One region of the Streptomyces sp. TG1A-8 genome, then DNA from elsewhere that is predicted to be linked to it. Evidence: riboswitches for the same ligand, from Rfam matches in the RefSeq annotation. Region 1 holds a riboswitch; the other holds the start of a gene.
What was found. A riboswitch is a leader RNA that binds a small molecule or an ion and turns the genes downstream of it on or off. The one in region 1 is predicted to bind cyclic di-AMP.

Region 1 (6,616 bases):
CGGCCGACTTCGACCGCGTCGACGCGGTACGGGCCTCGGCCGACGCCATCCTGATCGGCGCCGGCACGCTGCGCGCCGACAACCCGCGCCTGCTGGTGAACTCCGCCGAGCGCCGCGCGGCCCGGGTGGCGGCGGGCGAGCCGGAGTACCCGCTGAAGGTCACCGTCACCGCCACCGGCGACCTCGACCCGGACGCGCGCTTCTGGCACACGGGCGGCGAGAAGCTCGTCTACACCACCGACCGGGGCGCCGCGCGGGCCGCCCGCGCCCTCGGCCGCACCGCCGACGTCGTCCCGCTCGGCCCCGGCCTCGACTGGCGCGCCCTGCTGGAGCACCTGCACGACGCGCGCGGGGTGCGGCGCCTGATGGTGGAGGGCGGCGGCACCGTCCACACCCAGCTCCTCCAGCAGGGGCTCGCCGACGAACTCCAGCTGGTCCTCGCCCCGCTGTTCGTCGGCGACCCGGCCGCGCCGCGCCTGTTCGGCCCGGGGGCGTACCAGGCCGGCCGCCTGCGCCTCGTCGAGACCCGCCGCATCGAGGACGTCGTCCTCATGCGCTACGAGCCCACCGCCCCCGGGGCCGGCCCCCTGCCCGCCGCCGCCGACCGGCACTGGCTGCGCACCGCCTGCGACCTGGCCGCCCTGTGCCCGCCCTCGCGGACGGCGTTCAGCGTCGGCGCGGTGGTCGTCGCCGCCGACGGCACGGAGCTGGCCCGCGGGCACTCCCGCGAGGGCGGTGACCCCGTGGTCCACGCCGAGGAGGCCGCCCTCGCCAAGCTCTCCCCGGCGGACCCGCGACTGGCCGGCGCCACGGTCTACAGCAGTCTGGAGCCCTGCTCCCGCCGCGCCTCCCGGCCCGCGCCCTGCGCCGAGCTGATCCTGCGCGCGGGCGTGCGCCGGGTGGTCACGGCCTGGCGGGAGCCGGACACCTTCGTGACGGCGGCCGACGGGGCCGGGGTCCTGGCGGACGCGGGCGCGCGGGTCGTCCTGCTGCCCGAGTACGAGGCACCGGCCAAGGCGCCCAACGCCCACCTGCTGGGCTGACCGGGCACCCGGGAGGCGCTCCCGGGGAAGCCGTGTGCGACCACCCCCGCGGATGGCGTATGCTTGAGACACAACGACGCGGGGTGGAGCAGCTCGGTAGCTCGCTGGGCTCATAACCCAGAGGTCGCAGGTTCAAATCCTGTCCCCGCTACTGAAGGCTCAGGGCCGGGATCCAGTACATGGATCCCGGCCCTGAGTGTTTGTGCTGTTCCCCGTGCGGACCCCCTTCCCGCGCGCTCCCGGCCCGCCGGGAGGGTGAGGAGTGGCGTGCGTCACAGTCGGTCGTCCACTCGGCCCACAGCGCTCGCCCGCCCTCCCCGCCCCCGCCACGCTGGAGCCACGTCGAGGACACGGGAGACGAGCGGTGCGCCCTGGTGAGGTGGACGAGAGCCGGTACGCCAGGGCCGGTGACGGGCTGCCCGGCGACCCCGGTCCCGGTCCGCACGCCGGGCCCTCGCCCGTCCCGCCGGACACCGGCCGTCCTCCCCGCCGCCGCCGCCCGTCCCCGCGCGCCCTGGCCCGCGCCCTGCCCGCGCTGCTGATCGCCGGCGGGATCCTGTCCGCCCTCCTCGTCCCGCGCGGCTTCGTCGCGGTCCCCTCCCTCACGGCCGCCCCCCTGGTCGCCGCGCCGCTGTCCTCCCTGCGCGCCACGGTCCTCACGGGCCTGGCCGCCCTGGCCATCACCGCCGCCGTGCACGCCCACGCCGGCCCGCGCGCGGACGCCGGCGCGGCCACCGGGGTCGTCACCGTGGCCACGGTCGCCGTGCTGGCCGCCGCCATCAACCGCGTCGTGCGCCGGGGCGACCGCCGGCTCGCCTCCGCCCGCGAGATCGCCGAGGCCGCCCAGCGGGCCGTACTGCCCGAACCCGCGGCCCGGATCGGCGGCTTCGACGTCGCGGCCCGCTACGAGGCGGCGCAGGCGGACGCCTCCATCGGCGGCGACCTGTACGCGGTCCAGGACAGCCCGCACGGCGTGCGGCTCATCGTCGGTGACGTGCGCGGCAAGGGCATGGGCGCGGTCGCGGTCGTCGCCGTGGTGATCGGGGCCTTCCGGGAGGCCGCCGAGCAGGAGCCCTCGCTGGCGGCGGTGGCCGAACGGCTGGAGCGGGCGCTGGCCCGAGAGGGCGCCCGACGGCAGGGGACCGACGCCTTCGAGGGCTTCACCACCGCCGTCCTCGCCGAACTCCCGCACGGCGGGGCGAGCGTCCGCATCGTGAGCCGCGGCCACCCGCCGCCCCTGCTGCTGCACGCCGACGGCACCCTGCGCAGCCTGACCGTGCCCGAGCCCGCGCTGCCGCTCGGCATGGGCGACCTGGGCCGGTGGCCCGACCGTGCGGTGGAGGCCGGCTTCCCGCGCGGCGCCACCCTGCTGCTGTACACCGACGGCCTGTCCGAGGCGCGGGACGCCCGCGGCCGGTTCTACGACCCCGAGCTGCGGCTCGCGGGCCGCGTCTTCCCCGACCCGGGCGCCCTCCTCGGCCGGCTCGCCGCCGAGGTGCGCCGGCACTCCGCGGGCGGCATGACGGACGACATGGCGCTCCTCGCCGTACGACGGCCCTGACCGCACGGCGCCCGGCCGTACGACGGCCACGGCCGCACGGCCGCACGGAGGATCGTCACGCCCTGTGACCGTTCGGCAGCCGTGCGCATCACATCTGAGTAACCGTCAAAACCGCCGGGACTCCTGAACGGTGGTCGACTCGCCCGCCTTCCTCCCTTCCTGGCGCGTACGTCCACCCCGGAAACGTCAACGAGTGGGCCGAACGGCTTGGAATCTGGCGGCAGGGTCTATTAACGTTCGATAACGCAGCGCGGTCGTCCCAGCCGTCACAAGAGACGGCTCCGCGCGCACGCGCCGAATCCCGCGAGGGAACCGGGGAACCACCACCTTGGGGTGAATCACGCGGATGCCGTCGTGAACTCGTCGAGTCCACGACAGGTATACGCGCGTAGGAGACCTTCCTGCTCCGAACCCGTCAGCTAACCCGGTAGGCGGAGGAAGGAAAGGAGCACGCCCGCGTGGCGTCCAACCGGCCTGCCCCCCAAACCCCGTACCCGCCGGCTCCGCACGAGTCCGCGGCCTTCGGCCACGGCGAGTACCGCGCCGACGAGGGGCCGTGGGAGGAGTGGAACCCCACCGAGGACTCCGTCCGCCCGGTACGCGGCCGGCACCGCGTGGCCAAGCAGCGCGGCGGCGGACTCGCCCGCAGCTCCACCGTCCTCGGCGTCGGCGTGATCGCCGCCGTCGGCGCCGGCGGCATGGCCAGCGCCAGCACCGGCAAGCCGCCGGTGTCCATCTCCCTGCCGGACCTGCCCTCGGTCGGCTCCCTGTTCGGCGACGACTCCTCCGACGCGCCCGCCGCGGACACGCTCGGCGGCGTCGGCACCGCCTCCGCCGCCGACGGCCAGGGCACCTCCGACGCGGGGGAGGCCCTGCGCAACCGGATCATGGCCCAGGCCGAGCGGCAGCAGAGCGCGGCGAACGACAAGGCCACCGCGGCCGCCGTCGCCGCCGTCCAGAAGCAGACCGCGGACGCGGCCGCCGAGGCGGAGAAGGAAGCCGCCTCCCAGGCCGCCGCGGCCAAGGAGAAGGCGGAGGCCGCCGCCGAGAAGAAGGCCGAGCAGGCGCGCCTGGCCGAGCTGGCCAAGCGGTACACGCTGCCCACCTCGTCGTACACGATCACCTCGACCTTCGGCCAGGCCGGCTCGATGTGGTCCTCCGGCTACCACACCGGCCTCGACTTCGCCGCCCCCACCGGCACGCTCATCAAGGCCGTCCACGGCGGCACCGTCACCGAGGCCGGCTGGGCCGGCTCCTACGGTTACCGGACCATCCTGACCCTGGACGACGGCACGGAGCTGTGGTTCTGCCACCAGTCCTCGATCAGCGTCTCCGTCGGCCAGAAGGTCGGCACCGGTGACGTCATCGGCCGCGTCGGCGCCACCGGCAACGTCACCGGCCCGCACCTGCACCTGGAGGTCCACCCCGGTGGCCAGGCCACCGGCATCGACCCGATGGCGTGGCTGCGCGGCAAGGGCCTCACCCCCTGACGAGCCCCGTCCGGCGGGCCCGTGAGCCCTGAGGAGCGGGCGGGCCCTTCCCCGGGTGCACCCGCGGGCCCCCGGCGGTCCCGACGGCACCCCCGTCGTCAGGGCCGCCGGTCGCGTCCGCACACCGTTCGCGCCGGGACCGGAATGCGCGGCCGGCGGACGATCGTTGAACAGAGGCATGACTGTTCCTCTGCGCAAACTCGGCTCCTCCGACCTCGAGGTCTTCCCGCTCGCCCTCGGCGGCAACGTCTTCGGCTGGACCGCCGACGAGGAGACCTCCTTCGCCGTCCTCGACGCCTACGCGGCCGCCGGCGGCAACTTCGTCGACACCGCCGACTCCTATTCGGCGTGGATCGAGGGCAACCGGGGCGGCGAGTCCGAGACCATCATCGGCAGGTGGGTCAGGGCCCGCGGCAACCGCTCCGACGTCGTCATCGCGACCAAGGTCAGCCAGCACCCCCGGTACCGGGGCCTGTCCGCCGCGAACATCAAGGCCGCCGCCGACGCCTCCCTGCGCCGCCTGGACACCGACTACATCGACCTCTACTACACCCACTTCGACCAGCCCGAGGTGCCGGTCGAGGAGATCATCGGCGCCCTCGACGAGCTGGTGCGGGCGGGCAAGGTCCGGCACATCGCCGCCTCCAACATCAGCCCCGAGCGCCTGCGGGCCTCCCTCGACCTCTCCGACCGCGAGGGCCTCGCCCGCTACGTCGCCCTCCAGCCCCACTACAACCTGGTCTCCCGCGACACCTACGAGGGCCCCCTGCGGGACCTCGCGGCCCGGGAGGGCCTCGCCTCGGTTCCGTACTTCGCCCTCGCGTCCGGCTTCCTCACCGGCAAGTACCGCCCCGGCGCCACGGTCGACAGCGCCCGTGCCGGCCGGGCCGCCCAGTACCTCGGCTCCGAGCGCGGCCGGAACGTCCTCACGGCCCTGGACGAGATCGCCACCGCCCACGGGGCCCCGGTGGCCGCGGTCGCCCTCGCCTGGCTCGCGGCCCAGCCCACGGTCGCGGCCCCCATCGCCTCGGCCCGGACGGTCGACCAGCTCCCCGCCCTGCTGGGCATGACCGGCCTGACCCTGCCGGAGGAGGACCTGCGCAGGCTGACCGAGGCGTCGGCGTAGCCCTTCCCGCCCCCGGCCCGCTAGGACTTGTACGGGTTGTAGGCGGGGTGCCCGTACGGCACCGCCGGGTACCCGTACGGCACCGCCGGGTACCCGTACGGCGTCCAGTACGCCGTGGGCGGGGGCACCGGGGCGGAGGCCCGGGCCGCGTACTCCAGCGACGGCCGGGCCGCCGCCCTCCGCCCCCACAGTTCCGCCAGCAGTTCCCGCTCCCGTACGGCGAAGTCGCCGCCGGCCCGCCCCTTTCGCGCCCGGTGCCGCAGGAACGCCAGCGAGGTGGCGCACGCCTCGTACCGCGCCACGTCGCGCGCCGCCGGCCGGCCCCCGAAGTGGTGCCCGGCGTACTCCCGGGCCATCCGGCGCGCCCGCATCGACCCCAGGGCGAACGGTTCGGCCGGCCCCAGCCACCCGGCGTGCGCGTACGCCGGCAGCTCCTCCCGCACGGTCCGCAGTTCCCGCTGCCGGGTCCAGACGGCCAGCCAGGTCAGCAAGCCGAACGCGGGCACCATGAAGGCGGCGTAGACGGCGAAGAACCCGAACCGGCCCAGGGCCGAGGAGCCGTTCCAGAGGGCGTGCGTGCCCATCGCGAGCAGCAGCCCGCCGAGCGGGACCAGGGCGCGCCGGGCGTGCTGCCGCTCTGCGGACTGCGCGGCGACGCCGAAGCCGATGCCGGTGAGCACGGTGAACAGCGGGTGCGCAAACGGGGACATCACGATGCGCACGAAGAAGGTGGCGGCGGTGACGGAGGCGATGCCGCGGTCGCCGGTGAGCTGGTCGGTGCCGAAGGCCGTGCCCAGGTAGAGGATGTTCTCGGTGAACGCGAACCCGGTGGCGGTGACCCCGGCTATCACCACGCCGTCCACGATGCCGGTGAAGTCCCGCCTGCGGAAGAGGAAGACCAGCAGCACGGCGGCGGCCTTGGCGGACTCCTCCACGACGGGCGCTATGACGGTCGCGCCGAGGGTGTCGGCGCCGGCCGGGTCGGCGGTCGCGGTGGCTATCCACCGGGTGGCGAAGCTGTTGGCGACGATGGCCACCAGCGCCGCCGCGCAGGCGCCCCAGGCGAACGCGAAGACCAGGTTGCGCCAGGGGCCCGGCTCGACCCGGTCCAGCCACCGGAAGGCGGCCAGCAGCCACGGCACGGGCAGCACGGCCAGGCCGAGGCCGACGAGGAAGCCCTCGGTGCCGGTCTGCCGGCGCACCAGCGCCAGGATCACCAGCCCGGACAGCGCCAGCAGCGTGATCAGGGCGCCGTAGCGCGCCCAGGGGCGCTGCCACCAGTGCGGGTGTCGCAGTGCTCCGCCACCGGAGCCGGGCGGGTACGTCGGGTACGTCGGGTACGTCGGGTACGTCGGGTACGGAGGACTGGTGGCCACGGCACCGACCCTAACGGTGA
Region 2 (6,616 bases), 2.7 Mb from region 1:
CAGTCCCGGCCGGTCCGGCGACCGGACCGGCCGCAGAGGGTGATCGACTCCGCTGGCGCGTTGAAGGGGTGCACCGGTGACAGGGGCGCCGCGGCGTTGGGCCAGGGCGATGAGACAGACGTGTGCCGCGCCCCGGACGCCGCCACCGGTACCGGCCGGGCAGCGCAGTCGAGCGCCGGCCGGCCGGGCCCCCGCTGCGAACTCAGCGCCGCACGATGCGGGTGCGGACGACAACCCGGGACGGGCCTTCCGGGGACGGCCAGGGCCCGGATCGCCGGGCAGGGGCCCCGTGCCCCGCCCGGGGCACCCCGCCCGGGGCCCGGACCACCCGGTCGTGCCCCTCGGCCGGGAGACGCTCCGGCACCCGGACCATCTCCCCCGGCTCGTCCCCGGCCGACGTCACCGCTCACCGGCGAGGTCGAGATCCTTCTTGCTCGTCCCGGCCGCACCCCCGACGCTCCGTGGACGCCGCCACGGACGCGCCACCGGACCGGACACCGCCCGCCACCACGCCTCCACCGGCGGCTTCCCCGCCGGCTCGAACGGCTCGCCCGGCCGGGGGAACGCCACCGCCTGCCCCGCCTCCTCGGCCGCGTCCTTCATCCACTCCCCCGGCTCGGCCCAGGCGTGCGGGGCGAGGTTGAAGGTGCCCCAGTGGATCGGGAGCAGCACCCCGCCCGGACCGCCGCCCTGGAGGTCGAGGTGGGCGCGCAGGCCCTCCTCGGGGGTCATGTGGATGTCCGGCCAGAACTCGCTGTACGCGCCGACCTGGATCATCGTGGCGTCGAACGGGCCGTGCGCGGCGCCGATGTCCTCGAAGCCCTCGAAGTAACCGGTGTCGCCGCTGTGGTAGATCCGGTGCTCCTGCCCCGTGACGGCCCAGGACGCCCACAGCGTGTGCTGGGTGTTGCGCAGGCCCCGGCCGCAGAAGTGGCGGGCCGGGGTCGCGGTGAGCGTGAGTCCGCCGACCTCGGCGGACTCGTGCCAGTCGAGTTCGCGCAGCCGGTCCGGAAAGACGCCCCAGTGCTCGAGGTGGGCGCCGACCCCCAGGGGCACGGCGAACACGGTGCCGGTCCCGGCCAACGCCTTGATCGTGGGCATGTCCAGGTGGTCGTAGTGGTCGTGCGAGATGACCACCACGTCGACCGGGCCGAGCGCCGCCAGCGGCAGCGGCACCGGGTGCAGGCGCCTGGGCCCGGCGAAGGGGAACGGGGAGCAGCGCTCGCTCCAGACGGGGTCGAACAGCACCCGGTGTCCGTCGATCTCCGCGAGCACGCCGGAGTGGCCCGTCCAGGTCAGCCGGAGCCCGGTGGCGGGCGGCCTGGCGAGGTCGGCGTAGGTCGTGGCGTGGACCGGCACGGTGCCCCGGGGCGAGCGCAGGAGCCGCTGCTCCTTGTCCAGGAAGAGCTTCGCGAAGTCCCACCGGGAACCGGGGGGCACGGTGCGGGTGGTGCCCCCGGGGTTCTGGAAGACACCGTCCTGGAAGTGCGGGGAGCGGCGGATGCGGGCCATGCGCTCACCGTCCGGGTCTGCGCCGAAGGCCGCGGGCCGCGGCAGGCTGAGCCCGGGGCTCTGGGAACGCACACCGGTCACGGTACCTCCAGGGAAGTCACTGAGGCCCTCCATTATGGTCGGTGCCTGCGGTACTGCGGGCGGGGAGGGCCGAACGCCCCTGCGCCTCCCGGCGGGGCCGTGCTCCGCGCCGGCCGGGGCGGCGCGGAGCACGGCCCCGGTGGTCAGGCCACGGGGGCGATGCGCATCCTGATGTCGTGCGGCGACAGGGGGCCCTTGGCCGTCACGTGGTCCCCGGAGGACTGGCCGCGCAGCCTGCGGCCGATCCACGGCACCAGGTACTCGCGGGCCCACTGCACGTCGTCGCGGCGGATCTCCAGCGTGCCCCGGGGCGGCAGCGGCGGCCAGGGCTGCTCCGGGTCGGCCGGGATCTCCAGCCCGAGGACCTGGCCCGCGCGCAGCGCGACCCGCGTGTGGCCCTCGGGCGAGAGGTGGAGCCGGTCGTTGTCCCAGGCCCGGCGGTCCTGCACGGACCTCAGGGACCACAGGTCGAGCACGGGGCAGCCGTACCGGTCGGCGATGGCGCGGACGTGCCCGTTGTAGGTGGCGATCTTGCCGCGCAGGTGCTTGAGCACGGGGACGCCGCGGGTGTCGAAGCCGGTGGTCACCATCACCGTGCCGGCGGCCGCGGCCAGCCGGGCCACCGCCCGTTCGAAGCGCTCGGCCACCTCGTCCGGGTCGGTGCCGGGCCGGATGATGTCGTTGCCGCCCGCGCAGAAGGAGACGAGGTCCGGGGCGAGTTCGACGGCCTGGGGGACCTGGTCCGCCACGATCTGGTCGAGCAGCTTCCCGCGGACCGCGAGATTGGCGTACTCGAAGTCGCCCTCCGGCCGCCGGTCCGCCAACAGGACCGCGAACCGGTCGGCCCACCCCACGAACGCCCCGTCCGGGCCGGGATCGCCCACGCCCTCGGTGAAGCTGTCCCCCACCGCCACGTACGACCCGATCACTGATCTGTTGTCATTCTTCGAATCGTCTGCCACGTCGGGTCATGATTCACCTTCGGATGTGACCTACGCGACCGTAAGCGGGGATTGACGAACGGTGAGATGAGCCACTGCCAAAGACTTCACCAACTGCGGAATAGCCGTGTCCCCGCAGGTGTTGACTGTGCGACCGCCGCCCGGAGCACCGTGGGGCGGCACCGCGCGACGCCACCGCGCGACGCAGTCGCACAGATACGCCGAAGGCCGGCCCGCGGGAGCGCGGGCCGGCCTTCGGCGGCGTGTCGGGCAAGGTGGTGCGGGCAGGGCGGCGGACCGGCGCCTCAGCCCACGGTGACCCCGTGCAGGCGGAGGTAGCCGACGGGGTCGACGTCCGAACCGTAGTCCGGCGTCGTGCGGATCTCGAAGTGCAGGTGCGGGCCGGTCACGTTGCCGGTCGCCCCGGACAGGCCGAGCTGCGCGCCCTCGGCCACGGTCTGTCCGGCCGAGACGGAGAGCTGGGACAGGTGGGCGTACTGGGCGTAGTGGCCGTCGTTCAGCTTGATGACGACCTGGTTGCCGTAGGCGCCGCCCCAGCCGGCGGACACGACCGTGCCGGCGGCGACGGCCTTGACGGGGGTGCCGGTCGGGACGACGAAGTCGACGCCGGTGTGGTAACCGCTGGACCACATGCTGCCGGCCACGTGGTAGCCGGTGCCGAGGACGGCTCCGGTGACCGGGAGGGTGTAGCCGGTGGACGTGGCGGGGGCGGACGCGGCCGGGGCGGACGCGGCCGGGGCGGACGCGGGGGTCTTCGCCGCCGGGGCCGCCCGGGTCGTCCCCTCCTCCTCCGCCCGGTCGTCCGCCGGCGACGGGGTGCCCTGCGCGGCCGGGGCCCCGGTGCGCGCCGCCGCGGCCTTCCCGCCGAGCGTGAGCTTCAGGCCGGGGTGGATCAGCGACGGGTCGCCGCCGACGGCCTGCCGGTTGTCGTCGTAGAGCCGGTGCCAGCCGCCGCCCACGTGCTGCTCGTCGGCGATCCCCGCCAGGCAGTCGCCGGCCCTCACCGTGTAGGTGCGCACTTCGGAGGCGGTCCGCGCGGCGGTCCGCTGCTGGGACAGCGCCTGCTTCCCGGCGGCGGGGGACCCGGCGGCCTTGCCGGGCGCGGACGGCGGGGTGGCGGCGTGGGCTCCGGTGGTCCCGAGGAGCGGCAGGGCCAGAGCGGCGCCGCCGGTGCCGGCGACGGCGATGGAGCGGGTGAGACGCTGGGTCTTGGGGCGTCGGTGCTTACCCTTCGCGGGCATGGTGCATTCCTCTCCGGCGCCTGCGGGGTGAGCTGTCGGGTTCGGGCTGGAGCTGCCCGGCCGCGCGGTGCGCGGCTGCACCCCTAGCCTGTCGCGGAGACCGGACAGGCAGTGGTACCTGGTGGGTCCCCCGCTCCTGCCGTGGACGGGTGACGTGTGGGGAGTCCGGGCGGCGGCAGGATTCGGCGTTCCGTCCGGACGGGTGGCGAACGTAAGCGAACGGGACGCGCGGAAACAAGCGGCCTTTCCCGGGATTCTCCGTTCCGGGTGATCGACATCCCGGGGACGCGCTCACCCTCCGTGCGGTCCCGTCCTTTCCCGATCGGCAATCCCCCGGCGGGAAAAGGGATTTGCCCGAGCGGCGTGCGCAACGCACGGTCACGACTATGACGCTCCTCACGCGGCACCCTCCCCCCGCCTCCCATTACGGACCGAGTCGTTGCGAAAGTGTCGTTTCGGGCAGGGTGCCGGGTGTGCGGCGGGCGGGGAGCCCCGGGCCCGGGCCGTCGTACGGGGCGCGGCGGAACGGGTGCGACGGCTCGTGGCACGGGGAAGGCGATGTCGTATCGTCGGCTGAACGCCCGCCGGCGAGCCGCACCGGCGGGGCCTACCGGGAGGAGCCCCCGTGACGCAGCAGGTCCCGTCGACCGAGCCCGAGCTGGCCGGAGTGCGCAACTTCCGTGACGTGGGCGGACTGCCGACCGTGGACGGACGGCGGGTGCGCCACGGAGTGCTGTTCCGCAGCGGTCACCTCGCGCACGCGACGGAGGAGGACGCGGCCTTCCTCGCCTCCCTGGGCCTGCACACGATCTTCGACTTCCGCAACGCGGCCGACCAGAGGCTGGAGGGTCCGGACGTCGTGCTGCCCGGCGTGCGCAACGTGAACCTGCCGCTGAGCGACCCCGCGGACGGCGCCGAGTTCTGGAAGATGGTCCGCGACGGCGACCTCGACCAGCTGCGCGGCATCCTCGCGGACGGCAAGGGGGCGGCCCGGATGGTCGCCTCGTACCGCACGATCGTCAAGGAGCGCACCGCCGAGCACTCCCGGGTGCTGCACGCCCTCGCCGAGGACAGCGTGCCGGCGCTGATGCACTGCGCGGCCGGCAAGGACCGCGCGGGCATCTCCATAGCCGTGACGCTCCTCGCCGTGGGCGTGGAGCGGGAGGCGGTCGTCGCCGACTACCTGGAGTCCAACGCCAGGCACCGGCGCTACCGGGTCCGGCGCAGCGGCAGCGCGGAGACCGCGTACACGCCCGAGGTGATGGACCTGCTCAGCCCGCTCTTCGACGCACGCGCCGAGTACCTGTCGGCGGCCTTCGAGAGCATCGAGGAGACGTGGGGCGGAATCGACGCCTACTTCGAGCAGGGTCTCGGGCTCGACCCGCGGACCCGGGAGCGGCTGCGCGAGCGCCTGCTGGACTGAGCGCGCTCAGCCCTTGGCCCCCAGGGCGAACAGCAGGTAGAGGAACGCGGCCAGCACGTGCCCGAGGGCGATGTAGACGATCAGCCGGATCCAGAGCGAGCGGGGGAACTTCTCCTCCATGTTGCTCATGGGTGTTCCCCCGTCAACGGGCCCAGGCACAGGGTGGCCGTGGGACTCTGCAGCAAGGTGTGGACGAACAACAGTTCGACACCGTCGTGGCCCTCGGCGGCGAGGCGGTGCGGGGTGAGCGAGTCGAAGTGCGCGCCGTCACCGGGCGCGAGCAGGTGCGCGCCGTCCCCGAGGCGCAGCCTGAGCCGCCCCTGGAGGACGTGGAGCCACTCCTCGCCGGGGTGGACCCGCACGATGTCGCCCTGGGCGCCGTACGGCACCCGGACGCGCAACGCCTGCATGCCGCGTCCGGGTGCCCCGGCCTGGAAGTACGTCCAGCCGCCGGCGCGCGTCGGTTCCATGTCGGCGGCGCGCACGACGGCGTCGCGGTCGGCGGTGCTCTCGCCGAGCAGTTCCGAGACGGTCGTACCGTAGGTGCGGGCGAGCGCGAGCAGCGTCGGCAGCGAGGGCTGGCGCCGCCCGGTCTCCAGCCGGGACAGGTGGGCCGGGGACAGCCCGGCGGAGCGTGCCGCGGCCTCCAGGGTCAGGCCGGCCCGCCGGCGCAGGGCGCGCAGCTGCGGCGCGACGGCGGGCAGCTCGTCCCCCCGGCCCGCCGGCGGTTCGGCGTGTGAGGCGTTCATGCCCCCATTCAGCCGCAGCCTTGCCCGTGCGGCAAATTACTTGCCTCTCAGGCAAAAACCGCGGCCGGGAGCGGCGGGGCCGCCGCGCCGTCAGCGGTTGGCCACCGCCTGCTTGATCAGGGTCCTGCCGAAGTCCCACATCAGGCCGCCGCCACTGTGGGCGTCGTCCATCACGGCGGTGAAGGCACCGAGGAACCGGTCCACGTCGGCCTCGTCGAGGACCAGCGGCGGGATCAGCTTGATCACCTCCAGGTGGTCGCCGGAGACCTGGGTGAGGATCCGGTGCCGCTGCAGCAGCGGGACGACGACCATCTGCGCGAACAGGCCCTTGCGGGCGGCCTGGAGCATCGTCCAGCGGCTGCGCAGTTTCAGCGAGGAGGGCCGGCCGAACTCGATGCCGATCATCAGGCCCCGGCCGCGGACGTCGGCGAGCAGCTCGTACTCGTCGATCAGCGCGGTCAGCCGGGACTTCAGCAGCTCGCCGGTGGCGCGCACCCCGGCGACGATCTGCTCGTTCTCCATGACCGACAGCACGGCGAGCCCCGCGGCCATCGCCTGCGCGTTGGCCCCGAAGCTCGCCGAGTGGACGAGGACGCGGTCCATGGACGAGTAGACCTTCTTGAAGATCCAGTCCCTGCCGAGGGTGGC

Region 2: it holds a riboswitch for cyclic di-AMP, as region 1 does, so the genes downstream of both, QQY24_RS04770 (LysM peptidoglycan-binding domain-containing M23 family metallopeptidase) here and QQY24_RS17005 (M23 family metallopeptidase) in region 1, are expected to answer to the same signal.

What each region holds. Positions count from the first base shown of each region.
Region 1 covers NZ_JASTLB010000001.1:3,895,525-3,902,140, forward strand. The annotation lists gene QQY24_RS16990 (dihydrofolate reductase family protein) at 1-1,043, shown strand, start outside; tRNA gene QQY24_RS16995 (tRNA-Met) at 1,121-1,194, shown strand; gene QQY24_RS17000 (PP2C family protein-serine/threonine phosphatase) at 1,408-2,604, shown strand; cyclic di-AMP (ydaO/yuaA leader) riboswitch at 2,887-3,055, shown strand; gene QQY24_RS17005 (M23 family metallopeptidase) at 3,063-4,094, shown strand; gene QQY24_RS17010 (aldo/keto reductase) at 4,273-5,220, shown strand; gene QQY24_RS17015 (PrsW family intramembrane metalloprotease) at 5,241-6,596, opposite strand.
Region 2 covers NZ_JASTLB010000001.1:1,183,961-1,190,576, forward strand. The annotation lists gene QQY24_RS04760 (MBL fold metallo-hydrolase) at 400-1,593, opposite strand; gene QQY24_RS04765 (SGNH/GDSL hydrolase family protein) at 1,737-2,522, opposite strand; gene QQY24_RS04770 (LysM peptidoglycan-binding domain-containing M23 family metallopeptidase) at 2,840-3,796, opposite strand; cyclic di-AMP (ydaO/yuaA leader) riboswitch at 3,801-3,961, opposite strand; gene QQY24_RS04775 (tyrosine-protein phosphatase) at 4,422-5,219, shown strand; gene QQY24_RS04780 (DUF6126 family protein) at 5,226-5,348, opposite strand; gene QQY24_RS04785 (helix-turn-helix domain-containing protein) at 5,345-5,968, opposite strand; gene QQY24_RS04790 (aspartate aminotransferase family protein) at 6,059-6,616, opposite strand, start outside.